Prochlorococcus marinus XMU1406: one gene and its partner. Each later gene encodes a partner of the first gene's protein in a complex. Links are inferred from orthologs where the notes say so. Each region holds a gene or a part of one and is shown in the gene's direction. Other genes may lie near its edges. The genes, in order: rodA and mrdA.

What was found.
Region 2: the proteins of rodA (region 1) and mrdA are in contact, whole or in part, in a crystal structure (PDB 6PL5), measured with the Thermus thermophilus proteins. The link is inferred for Prochlorococcus marinus XMU1406 from one-to-one orthologs. Residues at the interface, in WP_223903423.1 of Thermus thermophilus: Phe161, Val165, Phe168, Val169, Leu172, Pro198, Tyr199, Glu202, Tyr211, Arg212, Asp213, Gln220, Val221, Gln223, Ser224, Ile226, Ala227, Ile228, Gly229, Ser230, Gly266, Phe267, Val270, Leu274, Tyr277, Gly278, Leu281, Phe285, Leu289, Arg297; in WP_223903432.1 of Thermus thermophilus: Arg4, Ile5, His6, Leu8, Ala9, Phe12, Ala15, Leu16, Leu19, Gly20, Arg22, Ala23, Trp24, Leu26, Gln27, Val28, Tyr31, Tyr34, Leu36, Leu43, Thr45, Asp47, Lys156, Gln157, Gly158, Ser160, Val184, Leu201, Glu202.

What each region holds. Positions count from the first base shown.
Region 1 is NZ_JAAORG010000003.1:426,914-433,695, reverse strand. The notes cover bases 2,326-5,245. They hold rodA (rod shape-determining protein RodA), read left to right. Parts: upstream 2,326-3,111; coding sequence 3,112-4,380; downstream 4,381-5,245. Other genes in these bases: HA149_RS08770 (sensor histidine kinase), read left to right, coding at 4,380-5,245; HA149_RS08780 (Mrp/NBP35 family ATP-binding protein), read left to right, coding at 2,326-3,108. Outside these bases: HA149_RS08795 (ribonuclease D), read right to left, coding at 1-99; HA149_RS08790 (cofactor assembly of complex C subunit B), read left to right, coding at 264-821; hemF (oxygen-dependent coproporphyrinogen oxidase), read right to left, coding at 851-1,879; more of HA149_RS08780, read left to right, coding at 2,038-2,325; more of HA149_RS08770, read left to right, coding at 5,246-5,744; HA149_RS08765 (photosystem I reaction center subunit II PsaD), read left to right, coding at 5,857-6,279; HA149_RS08760 (anthranilate synthase component I family protein), read left to right, coding at 6,339-6,782. UniProt on the Escherichia coli protein: Peptidoglycan polymerase that is essential for cell wall elongation. Also required for the maintenance of the rod cell shape. Functions probably in conjunction with the penicillin-binding protein 2 (mrdA).
Region 2 is NZ_JAAORG010000001.1:38,736-45,532, forward strand. Bases 1,999-4,933 are described here. They hold mrdA (penicillin-binding protein 2), read left to right. Parts: upstream 1,999-2,538; coding sequence 2,539-4,329; downstream 4,330-4,933. Other genes in these bases: HA149_RS00195 (hypothetical protein), read left to right, coding at 1,999-2,269; HA149_RS00200 (hypothetical protein), read left to right, coding at 2,384-2,527; HA149_RS00210 (NADPH-dependent FMN reductase), read right to left, coding at 4,354-4,878; HA149_RS00215 (diflavin flavoprotein), read right to left, coding at 4,896-4,933. Outside these bases: HA149_RS00185 (acyltransferase family protein), read right to left, coding at 1-47; HA149_RS00190 (PD-(D/E)XK nuclease family protein), read left to right, coding at 867-1,580; more of HA149_RS00195, read left to right, coding at 1,661-1,998; more of HA149_RS00215, read right to left, coding at 4,934-6,698; HA149_RS00220 (diflavin flavoprotein), read right to left, coding at 6,715-6,797. UniProt on the Escherichia coli protein: Catalyzes cross-linking of the peptidoglycan cell wall. Responsible for the determination of the rod shape of the cell. Is probably required for lateral peptidoglycan synthesis and maintenance of the correct diameter during lateral and centripetal growth.

The sequences.
Region 1 (6,782 bases):
AGTATCAATAGCTAGGTAGGATGATTTTTTATAAAGATTATATAAATCTGCTGATAAATCGCTATAAAGAAGATCAATATTATTATTTTCAATAGTCATTTTTAATAAGTAGTTAGAGTAATTTAAGATTTATAATATTACTGAAGGTTTTATTTAATTAAGAATTTTTATTTAATAAAAATATTTTACAGAATAAATCTAAAAAATTATAATGAGATGTAACTTAAATTTTTATTTTCGAGTTACTAAGAAAAATTTATTTAATGTCCTATTCCTTAAATTCAACATTATTGCTGACAATTCTTTTGTCCATAGGATTATTTTTTTTTCTTAGGGCTTCTAGTAAAGATAGAACAACCATCGTTGAGATTTCATCTTCTCTACAGCCAATTAAGGTTTTAAATGGTTTATGTGAGTGGCTTGATTTGAGGGGATGGAAGCAAACGGGAGGAGATTTTGAACAAAGAATTTTAATATTTAAGGGACAAGTTGTTTCTAGTAAATATTTAGCAATTTTTTTAGGTTTTCTTGGAGGTTTTGGTTCTTGTGCTTTGGGATTAGTAATTATTCAAATATATCCTGAATTAGGTTGGTGGCCTATTCTTTTAGGATTAATTGGCGGCCCTTTGTCTGGCATTGTTTATTTTAAAAAATCGGCAAGAGAGGAGAAATTTGAATTAAGGTTGATCAAAGAAAATGAAAATGATTCAACTTTAATGAGATTAAGAGCGCATAGGGATGAATTAATTTCTTTAGAAAATGAACTTGGAGAAAAACTTCAATTGAAAAGCGACGGTTCTTTATTTAAAACTCCTATTTAATATAATTTACAAAAGTAAATCGATAATTTTTAATCAAAGATATCATTCTCTTTACAGAAATTTTCTAAATCTTTATCATTTAACCAATCTTGAGGTTTTGTAAAAATTGATGTAAGAAATTCTTCTCTAGAATCCTTTTTAGCTTTATATCCATACTCCCATCTAGCTAAAGGCGGCAACGACATTAATATTGATTCAGTTCTCCCGTTTGTTTGTAATCCAAAAATTGTCCCTCTATCCCAAACTAAATTGAATTCGACATATCTACCTCTTCGATATAGCTGGAATTCTCTTTCCTTCGATGAATATGTTTGACTAGCCCTGTTTTCAATAATGGGCAAATATGAGGGGAGGAATGCCTCCCCACAGTGCTCTGCTAAAGAAAATAAATTATCCCAATTTAAATTAGATTTGCCAAGATTTTGCGAAGCTTTTGATGCCTCTCCATTTTTGTTATTTCCTTTATAAATATTGCCTGAACCATCTTGATAATCATAAAAAATACCTCCTATGCCTCTAGATTCATTTCTATGCTTCAGGAAGAAATATTCATCACACCATGGTTTGAAAACTTTATGCAAGTCTTTATCAACTACCTCACAAGCTTTTTTATGCTCGTTATGAAAATTTCTCACATCACAAAGATAAGGATAAAAAGGGGTTAAGTCTGCACCTCCTCCAAACCACCAAACAGGACCAGCCTCGAAATATCGATAATTCAAATGAACTGTAGGAATATAAGGATTCTTTGGATGCAATACCATAGAAGTTCCTGTGGCAAACCATTCATGACCTTTTGCTTCGGGCCTCTGAGAGATTATTGATTGAGGTAATTCTTTCCCATGTACTTCAGAAAAATTTACTCCTGCCTGCTCAAAAATAGAACCGTTTTTCAATACTCTTGATCTTCCCCCACCACCTTCGTCTCTTACCCAGGACTCTTCGATGAATTTCCCTTTGCCATCAACATTTTCAAGGCCTAAACAAATTTTGTCTTGTAGAGTTAATAAGAGATTTTTAGTTTTTTCTCTCGAGTTTTTAGGAGGTTCTTTGAACATGTATTTAGTAAATCTTGAAGAAAAAAATTTTCTGGTTAATTATAAGTTTCCCTTTATAATTTCTCTTAGGGGGACCTTATTTCCTATTATTTGATAGTTCGACATAGTTCTTAATCTTTTAAACTGTCGACTAACTTGTCAAAATATAAAAAAATTTAATGACCACAATAGAAGATGCGAATTTTGCTTTACAAAAGGTTCTAGACACTGGATCAAAGAAAAATGTAATTGAATTAGCTTGGATTAAAAACGTAAGGGTAACTATACCAAGAGTAATCGTAACACTATCATTACCATCATTCGCAAATTCTCAGAGAGATAGAATTGTACAAGAGGTTCGAAAAGTACTTCTGGATTTTGAAGATATTGATGATGTTCAAATAGAGATAGATAATAATCTTTCTCAAACAGAATCTAAAACTCAAAGTAATGCTCCTGAGTTGCAGAAGATTGATGGAATTCGCCATATTATAGCTGTTAGCAGTGGTAAAGGGGGAGTTGGGAAAAGTACCATTGCAGTTAATCTCGCTTGTTCTCTAGCTAAATTAGGTTTAAAAACTGGTTTGCTTGATGCGGATATATATGGACCTAATACTCCTTCAATGATGGGAGTTGCCGAACAGAATCCAAAGGTTACAGAAGGTAGTGGCAGTGATCAAAGGTTAATACCAATAAATAAATATGGAATTTCATTGGTATCAATGGGTTTCCTCATAGAAGAAGGTCAGCCAGTTATATGGAGAGGACCAATGCTTAATAGTATTATCCGACAATTTTTATACCAAGTTGAATGGGATAATCTTGATTTTTTGGTTATTGACTTGCCTCCAGGAACAGGAGATGCTCAAATATCCCTTTCTCAATCTGTTCCTATTTCTGGAGCTATTGTTGTCACTACTCCTCAACAAGTATCTTTGCAAGATGCAAGGAGAGGATTAGCAATGTTTAAACAACTCGCAGTACCTTTGCTGGGAATTGTAGAAAATATGTCAGTATTTATTCCGCCGGATATGCCAAATAAAAAATATGAAATTTTTGGTAAAGGTGGTGGACAAACATTAGCTAAAGAAAATAATTTACCATTATTAGCCCAAATTCCTATTGAAATCCCTCTCGTTGATGAAAGCAATAAAGGTGTACCAATCTCAATCAGTCAGCCTGATAAAGAAAGTTCTATTGCATTTGGTAATTTAGCTCAATTAATTAAGAATCAATTTGTTACTAGATAATTGATGTTTAGGAGAATTTCTTTATTAAATAAGAGAGAATTTTTATCAAAAAAAGACAACTTAAGGAGAGGTTTTTTATTTTCTCCACTACTTTTAATTCCCCTGTTTTTAGTTATCATTTCGGGCTTATTAATAAAAAGTATTCAGGGAGATTTAGTTACATCTAATTATTTAAGTCATATTTTAACAGGTTTTTTAGGTTATTTCTTAGCATTTTTTATTTCTTATATTCCGTTAGGGATACTTAGAAAGTATTTGGTTCCATTTTATTTGTTTACTTTAATATCCTTATTATTAGTTTATTTTTTTGGGATCTCAGTTTCTGGAGCTCAAAGATGGCTAAACTTGGGCATCTTTTCTTTTCAGCCTTCAGAAGTAGCTAAACTAAGTACTGTATTAACACTTGCTTTAGTACTGGACAAAAAAATAATTTTAACAATAAGAGATTTAGTATTGCCCTTATTATTAGTAGTCATTCCTTGGTTATTGATTTTTTTTCAACCAGACTTAGGTACATCTTTAGTTTTATTGGTTTTGACAGGTGTTATGCTCTATTGGTCGCATATGCCGATAGAGTGGATTTTGTTATTGGTGTTTTGTATTGTCTCTTCTATATTATATTTAACCTTACCAACTCTTCTTATTTTTTGGATTCCAGTTATAGGATATCTTGCTTATAGATCTTCGAAAAAGAAAATTATTTTTCCTGCTCTAGCTATTTCGTTTCATTTATTAGTGGCAAAATTGACACCAATTTTGTGGCAATATGGCTTAAAAGAATATCAAAAAGATAGATTAGTTTTATTTTTAGATCCAAATAGAGATCCATTAGGTGGTGGATATCATTTGATACAGAGTCAAATTGCAATTGGTTCTGGAGGATTATTTGGGACTGGGCTGCTACGAGGAAAGCTGACTAATTTGCAATTTATTCCAGAACAACATACTGATTTTATATTCAGTGCATTAGGCGAAGAATTGGGTTTTGTGGGGTGCATAATAGTTTTATTTTTGTTCTTTTTTTTGATTAAAAAAATTATTAATACTGCAACAATTGCTAGTACTAACTTTGAATCTCTAATTGTTATTGGAATAGCCTCAACTTTCTTATTCCAAATAATTATTAACTTATTTATGACTATTGGATTAGGACCAGTTACTGGAATTCCCCTTCCTTTTATGAGCTATGGTCGAACGTCGTTAGTGACTAATTTTATATCTATTGGATTTATTTTATCTATATTAAAACGTTCTAGATCACTAAGAAGTTGATGAAATCACAAATAACTATAAAAAAAATTCAAGACCTTTTGATTAAAAGAGTTCAAACTATATATGTAGATGATGATACATCCAGAAGAATGTGGTGGGCTTCTTTAGAAGTTATTCAAAAAGATTTCCTATCTAAAAATTATAAAAATGGGGGGATTTGGGTTGCATCGCCTTTGCCAACTTTTAATGATAAAAAATTTTTAAATCAACTTCACGGATGGCTTTGGTCTCCTGAGGGATTTCCATACTTTAAAAATGAGAATGCAGGTTTTTTACCAGTCAATAATTCAGAAAAGATAAAAAAAAATTTCGATTTAGTTAGTAATTATAAAGTCTTAAATCTGACTCAAGAAGATGGTTATGAACCGTTTTTAATGTTAATCACCCCAAATTTTCAATGTATATTATCAATTGTTGGAGAAAAAGATAAGAAAAGTCTATTAATGAAGTGTGATGAAGAAAGCCTAAAACTTTCAATTGAATTAATCCATGAAAAATTAAATCAAGAAAATTATGAGGAAGGAATAAAATTTCGTAATGCAATCAATAATTTAGGTAACCTTAGTATTAATAATCAATTTGAAAAATTATTTTGGCCAATATTATCGGCAAAATTAGCAAATTTTGCCCCAAATCATAACATACAAAATTCTGTAAAAAATGATGAAAAAAATGTGCAAATAACTGAAGCAAAATTATTACGTGCAATATCTCATGAAGTAAGAACGCCTTTGGCAACAATAAGAACCCTCATAAGTTCTACTTTAAAAAAATATAAGATGGACGAATCTATGAAAAATCGTTTAATTCAAATAGATAATGAATGTAATGAACAAATTGATAGGTTTGGTTTAATCTTTAATGCAGCAGAATTAGTAAGTAATGAAGTTCCTTCACTAAATAACTTGGCAAAAATTAATTTAGCCGAAATTTTTAAAAAGCTTTCTCCTTTATGGAAGAAACAACTAAATCGACGTGGGATTTCTTTAAAGATTGATATACCCAATCAACTTCCGCAAATTTTGAGTGATTCTGAAAAATTGGAATTAATGTTAAGTGGATTAATTGATAAAAATACTAGAGGATTAAAAGAAGGTAGTACATTAATTTTAGAATTAAGACCAGCTGGTCAAAAACTTAGACTTCAATTAAAAGTAAAAAAATTAGAAAGTAATCAAAAAGAAATTCTTTCAAAAGATAACGGTTCTGATATTGGTCCTGTTTTAAATTGGAACCCTCAAACAGGTAGTTTACAACTTAGTCAAAATGCTACTCATAAGTTGTTAGCTAGTTTAGGAGGGCATGTCACACAAAGGCGTGATACAGGTTTAACAGTATTTTTTCCGATTTCAGATGCAAAATAGAATGAGAAACAAATTTTTCCATATATTAAATAATGTAGAAAATTTCCTGTAAATGTCGAATTTTGCAAAATATGAATGCTAATTTCTTATTATAAATAACTCAAAATCAAGGATGACTGAAACTTTAGTTGGTCAATTTCCAAAGCATATAGGAAGTACTGGGGGTTTATTAAACTCAGCAGAAACCGAAGAAAAATATGCAATTGTATGGAAAAGTTCAAAGGAACAAGCATTTGAATTGCCCACAGGTGGAGCAGCTATTATGCATGAAGGTGATAATTTAATGTACTTTGCAAGAAAAGAACAATGCCTTGCATTAGGGACACAATTAAGAGCCTTCAAACCAAGAATTGAAGATTTTAAAATCTACCGAATTTTTCCAGGTGGCGATATTGAATTTTTACACCCAAAAGATGGTGTTTTCCCTGAAAAAGTAAATGAAGGCAGAGAGAAAGTAGGACATAATCCTAGAAGAATAGGTGAGAACCCTAATCCAGCTGGTTTGAAATTTACAACGAAGAATACTTTTGATTAACTTCCTCAAAGTTGATATAAAAGAAGAAAATAATTATAATTTGGGTTGACATTATTAATATGATCAGCTCACAGAAAGATAATTTTTTAAAGGCTTACGAAGAAGGTAAAAATTTTATACCTATCATTCAAACTTGGCCAGCAGATTTGGAGACCCCATTAACGACTTGGCTAAAATTATCCTCAAAAGATTCCCATGGTGTTTTTCTTGAATCTGTTGAAGGTGGGGAAAGTTTGGGTAGGTGGAGTATTGTCGCTACTAAACCTCTTTGGGAAGCCGTTTGTTATGGAGAAGAAATAATTAAAACTTGGAATAATGGCAAAACTGAAATACATAAAGGTGATCCTTTTGATATTTTAAGAAGTTGGACAAAGGAATATAAGTCAACCATGCTTGATGATTTACCATCAATTGGACAGTTATATGGCTCTTGGGGTTATGAATTAATAAATCAGATAGAACAAAGCGTTCCAATAAATAAAATGCCAGAAAACGATATACCT
Region 2 (6,797 bases), on another replicon or contig:
TATTGACTTTTTTTTGATGATTTATTGTCTTCAATATCTATTGACATCAAAACTTACTAAACAATAGTTCTTAGTTTATGGGAGTTAGTGAAATTTTTCAAAATTATTACTTATCACTTTTCAAGTTTTTAGTATCTTGCTTTTTATAACTGCCAATCCTACTTTTTAGGTTTCTATAAAATGGTTACCTCTCGTGTTTTTGATACTCTTGAAGCGACCATTCAGTTAAAAACTTAGGCAGAGATTTGTTATGTAGTTAAGCAATGTATTCCAACATTCTGTAACTCACATCTTGTTAGTAAATATTCCTCAATCTTTGAGAATGTAAGCAGTATTTGTTTTGGACGTTTTTGTTTTGTTGCTAGTGTGTTGTTTTTGTAATAGATGTATTGTTTTAGTGAGTGGATTCAAGTTGGGAGTATGGATAACGTATCTATTACTATGTACAAGATTTATGGGTCTTTTAGAGGGCAAACTGGAAGATCACTATGCTCAAAATCTATATGTTCCCACTTGTCAAACTCGAGTAATGATAATGACTTATTCACATAATGGATTCTTTTCTTGATTTCTCCAAAGTTCTTTTTATCTACACTCTGTTTACTCCATGATTTCTCTGTAGAAAAACATCTTATAGTTCTATGATTTCTTTATCTTAAGATAACTATTCCATCACACATTCGTCACACACCAATTTACTTGTGATACTATAAGTTCAACTCTTCAGTGATGCTAGTCACTTTCAAGGGTTAAAATATCGAATTTACCAATGGGACTACTGAGCAGGAGTAAGTGAACAATTTTTCTAAAAAATTTAAGACTTTTATTTTATGTAAGAAATACTTTTTAATGAGATATTAATTGTAATGAGCGGAATTTTAAAATTAAGTCGATCTACTGTTGAGAAATATCTTAGTTGTCCAAGATGTTGTGTACTTGATAAAAAATATCAAATAAAACCACCATCATTACCATTTACTTTAAATATTGCTGTAGATAATTTATGTAAAAATGAATTTGATTACTACAGAAAAATTCAGGCGCCACATCCTTTATTTATTGAACATGGGATTGATGCTGTTCCTTTCAAACACAAAGATTTGGAACTTTGGAGAAGTAATTTTCAAGGTATAAGATATAAGTCAATTGAACATAATTATGATTTTGGTGGAGCTGTGGACGATATTTGGCAGAAAAAAAATGGTGACCTTATTATTATTGATGTAAAAGCAACATCTAGAAATAATTTTGATTGGTCTGAAACTTTTAATAAATACGAATATGCAAAAGCTTATAAGAGGCAATTAGAAATGTATCAGTGGTTATTTAAAAAAAACGGTTTTCAAGTCGCCAAAGAAGCTTATCTTTTATATTTCAATGGAAAGAAAAATGAAGAGTTATTTAATAACCAATTAAATTTTGACGTTCATCTTATTAAATTAGATTGCTCTACTTCATGGGTAGAAAAAAAGATAATTGATACGGTTAATTTATTACGTTCGGATGTTTTCCCCAAACCTTCCTTAAATTGTGAGTACTGTAATTATTTAAAGAAGCGTTGGCAGTTATCCATAACTTAATATTCATAGGAAATTTTTTCATATTTCTGGAAAAATAGTGAAAAAAAGATAATCTTTAATTAGATTATTTATTTAGACTTTTGATAAAATCGAAAAATTCTGAAAGAAAGATAACTAATCATCTCCAACAAGATGTAGTCAAAGTATCTGGTAAAACAATTTTTATTAATCCTTTTTTATATTGGCGCAGATTTGACGAAAATACTAATAGATGGCTTAGAGAACCTGGTCAAATGTCAGAGGATCAAATTTCACCAAACAGGAACCGTTTTTATCCAGAAATAGAGTGGGCTGATTTAAGTCATGAGCAAAAGCTTATAAAAGATGCAACTGTTGAGATGTTTTTAAAAACTCTTGAATTGATAAGTACTTTTCATCCTTATCTTAGTTCCGGACAATTATTAGAAGTAGAGAGAAAAATGGCGATTATAAAAAAAATTCCTTTCGAAAAGTGGGTAACAAAATCTTTCGCGAAAAAAGCGAGATTATTAGAAAATGAAAAAAGAAAATTTCAAAGAGAAAGATTTTTTAGTAGTTGGAGGGAATGGTTTAGTCTTGTAAATACTCAACAAGCCATTTTGCCGTTAATCGTCACAATATTTATTTCTTCATTTATTGGATGGTCTTTAGGGATATCAAAGAATAGTTGTAATCCTTATTTTGAACAAAATATAGATCAACTAAATTAATTTATTTTTGATATTTTTTAAACTATCTAAGTTAATATAAATTTGAAAAAATACCTTTCTTTTTTAAGATTAGATTATATTAATTGAAATGATTGCTTAAAAAGCTTAAGTTTTATGAGTGGAAATTTTAATTCAAATAATATTGTAAATGACGAAATTAATTTGAACAATGAAGATAGTGATTATAAAGATTTAATCACTAGACTTAAAGAGATAAAATCAATCATTGGTTTATTGGAAAAAACAATATTTAAATAAATTTTATATTTTTGATAAAAACAAGTCCTAATAAAAAACTTATTTCAATAAAGAGACAATCTTTAGTCTTACTTATTTTTTCTTCTATTTCGTTTCTATTGATTCTATTTAGGTTAATTTTTTTACAACTTTTAAATTATGAATCTTTTAAGAAGATGTCAGATGAGAATAGGATCAGACTTATTGCTTCACAGCCAATACGCGGAAGAATACTAGATAAAAATGGTTATGTTTTAGCAGATAGTAGAGTTAAATATTCTTTGATAATAAAGCCTCAATCTGTTAATAAAACCAATTGGGAAAGACATAAATCAAGTATTTCTAACTTGTTAAATATTGAAAGTAATGAAATTCAAAAAAAATATTCTGATGGTCTAAAAAATCAAAAACTTTCAGTAACTATTCTTGATGATTTAAATGTAGATCAATTAATAAAATTCAAGGAAAATGAAGGTGATTTAATTAGTTTTGAAATAGCTACCAAATTAATTAGATATTATCCTTATAAATCCCTTGCTGCCCATGTAATTGGTTATACTCAGCCAATTACTGAATCAGAATATAAATTCTTATCTAAGAAAGGTTATAAATTAAATGACTTAATAGGAAGAACAGGAATTGAATATGTTTACGAAGATTTTATAAGAGGGGAATGGGGTGGAGAAATGGTTGAAGTAAATTCATTAGGAAAATTTCAAAGATCATTGGGTATAAGACCTCCAGTACAAGGGAATGATATTGAATTAACAATAGACCTTAATCTGCAATTAGTTGCTGAGAAAGTTCTTCAAGATAAAAAAGCTGGAGCGATAATAGTAATGGATCCAAGAGATGGTGCAATAAGAGCGATGGTAAGTAAGCCTAATTTTGATTTGAATTTTTTTTCAAAGGATTTTAAGCCTGAAAAGGAATACAATAATATCTTTAATTCTCCTGAAAAACCTCTTTTTAATAGAGCATTAAATGCTTATGATCCAGGAAGTGTTTGGAAAATTGTAACAGCATTAGCGGGCTTGGAAAGTGGAAAATTTCCTAGAGATACAATGTTAGATACCAAACCATGTATAACTTATGGGAGTCAATGCTTTAGAGAGCATAATGATTTAGGCTTTGGAGTAATAGGTTATGAAGATGCTTTAAGAGTTTCTAGTAATACATTTTTTTATCAGGTAGGTTATGGAGTAGGAGTTGATGAAATTCATAAGATCTCCCGAAAGCTTGGTTTTAATTCTTTATCTGGAATTGAAATTTCTGAACAAGAAAATATAGGATTAGTAGCTAGTAGTGAATGGGCTAAAGAAGGTAGAGGATGGGGGCAGCCAGGAAGAACTCCTTGGGTTCCAGAAGATATTGCGAGTATGTCTATTGGGCAAATGGTTGTTCAAGTAACTCCAATTCAAATTGCTAGAGCATATTCAGCGATTGCTAATGGAGGTTATTTAGTAACTCCTTATTTAACTCAAAAATATAGAGAATCTTTGCCTGATAAATCAAGAATTAAACTTGATATTGATCCAAAGCATATCCAGTTATTAAAAAATGGTTTACGAAAAGTTGTTGAATCTGGAACAGGTGTAGGAATTAATACTGGAGTCACTAATATGCCCCCAGTCTCTGGTAAAACGGGAACCGCTGAAGATTGGAAGACTGGTTTGGACCATGCTTGGTTTGTATGCTTTACTCCATCAGAGGCAAGTGAACTTCTAGTTGTCGCTTTTGCCCAAAATACACCAGGTGGAGGGTCAGTTCATGCACTTCCTATGGCGAAAGAAATTCTAAAAGTTTGGAATAAAAATAATTGATAAGAAGTTTTCAATTACAAATTTTTATGTTTTTATTTTTTTCATTTGTAGAAGTCTTTGAATAATATCTTCAATAGTTTTTGTATCTATTGGTTTACTATATGAGGACAAAAGTTGTCTTCCTAATACCTGACTTCCTAAATGCACTAATTGAATGCGTAATGAGGTGAGTAGCTCTAAACCTACTCCACCAGAGAATGTAGCAATTGCGATTGGTTGACCATTAAATAAATTCCTAAAGTCATCTCCTGAAATAGATAACCAAGCTATAAAGTTTGAGAGAATAGGGGGAATAGATCCATTATATTCAGGAGCACAAATCACCCACTTTTCTATTGCGAAAAGCTTTTTTTTTAATTCTTCTATTACAACTGGGATATTATCTTTGCTGTGAATTCTTGGATTAAATAACGGAATATCAAGAGTCGTAAGATCTAATATCTCAGAACTTATTTTCAGTTCATTACTTTTTTCAAGGAATTTTTCAGAAAGTTCTAGATTTTTTCCACAACTAGCAGTAATGATTATAAGATCTTTTGATTCAGTCATAAATTAGATAAATAAATTTAATAGCTAGCACCAGTTTTACGGTGATGAACTGCTGTCAGACTATCGGATTTTAGTATATTACCGTGTAGTACTTCAGCGTATATTACCCAATGATCTCCACATTCCATTCTCTCTTTTACTGAAGCGTCTAACCACGCTAAAGATTCAGGAATGATTATTTGTTCATTAGGAGTTAATTCAATATTTAAACCTTCAAATCTATCTTCGCCTGGCGCAAAGGGTTTTGTGAATCTTTTCAAAGGTTCTTTAAAATCTTTTTCACTAAGAATATTTAATGCGAATGAATCTCCTATTTGCAGGAGAGACTCTACCGATCTATCTTTTGCTACTGCAATACTTAACCCCGGAGGAGAAAAACTTGCTTGACTAACCCAGGATGCAAGCATAGCTCCTTTAATATTATTCTCATCTTTGCCCTTAGAGGCAGTTAGAACGCAGAGTGAGCCAATTACTCTTCCAAGAGCTTGTAGCTTTGGATTCGTTTTGCTTGTAATCATTCCAGTATCAGACTTTCTAGGTTTTGTTTTTACTTTTTTTAAAATTTTTCTTCCAAAATGAGTTCCTATTTCTTCTAGCTCTTTAATCTTTGGTTTATTTGGACTGAATTTAATTCTTATAGGGTCAAAACTAAACTTAAAACCACCGTCTTTTAATTTTGTTTCAAGTAAATCTATAGCTTCGCCGCTCCAGCCAAAACTGCCAAAAATTCCCACTGGCTTATCTCTATTGCCCTCTGCTAACAATGTTCCTAGTGCACTAACTATTGGAGTTGGTGCGTGACCACCCAATGTGGGAGAGCCTATTAAATATCCATCAGCATTTTGGATAGATTTTATAAGTACATCATTAGGTGTAAATTCACAATTAATACTTTCAACTTCTACTGAGGTTCTATTTATCCCTTTAGCTAATGCATCACCTATTGAGGCTGTATTTCCATATGCACTAGCATATATCAGAGCGATCTTAGGATTATTTGTTGAGAGATTCTCTCCCCATCTAATGTAGTCATTCAAAAAGCTTTTTAAGCTATATTCGATCGCGGGTCCGTGTAATGGCGCAATAGTTTTAATGTCATAATCTGCAATTTTTTCAGTTATTGATACTACTTGATTAGACATTGGTGCCATCAAGCAATCATAAAAATGTTTCCTATCAATTTCTGTACTAACTCGATTTGTTTCAGACCAATATTTAGATGCAATGTGTGCAGAGAAAATTTTTTCACTAATAAGTATTTCTTGATTACGTTCATAAATTATCAGGCCACCAGGCCAACGTGCTGTTGGAATAGGAATTAACTCTAGTGAAATGTTGTCTAATTCTAAATTAAGTTCTTTTTTAATTATGTTTATTCCAGGTAATTGAATTTCAATAAAGTTATCTAAGGTAGGATTTCTTTGATTCCAAAGTTCGCTAATAAGTTTATAACCTGGATTAGAGCAAGTAATAGTTGTGTTTTGAAATTGGGTACTTATATTTTTTAAAGTTTCAATAATTTGGGGATTAATATGGCCAGAAATGAAGTTGATTTTATCTAATCTAAATTCATCGCAAAACCTAGAAATTACTTTACTAAATGAATTTAAATATTGTTTTTCAGGTGGATGAATAATAAAAAGTTCCTCATGACTTCTAATGAAGAAAGTATTAAAAGAGGTTCCTTTTTCAAGGTTAAATTCAAGTTCAAATCTTTCTTTATTTTGATCTAAGAATCTTACGCAAGAAAAATTTTCGGTAATTTCAAATTCTGAAAAGTTTTGATTTTTTGCAAGTAAGCCTATATTAATATCTGACATTTTAAAGACTTATTTTCTAATAGTGATTAGCAACTTTTCTGTGATGAACTGCTGTCTTACATGATAAATCAGAAACATTACCATTTTCAACAATTCCAT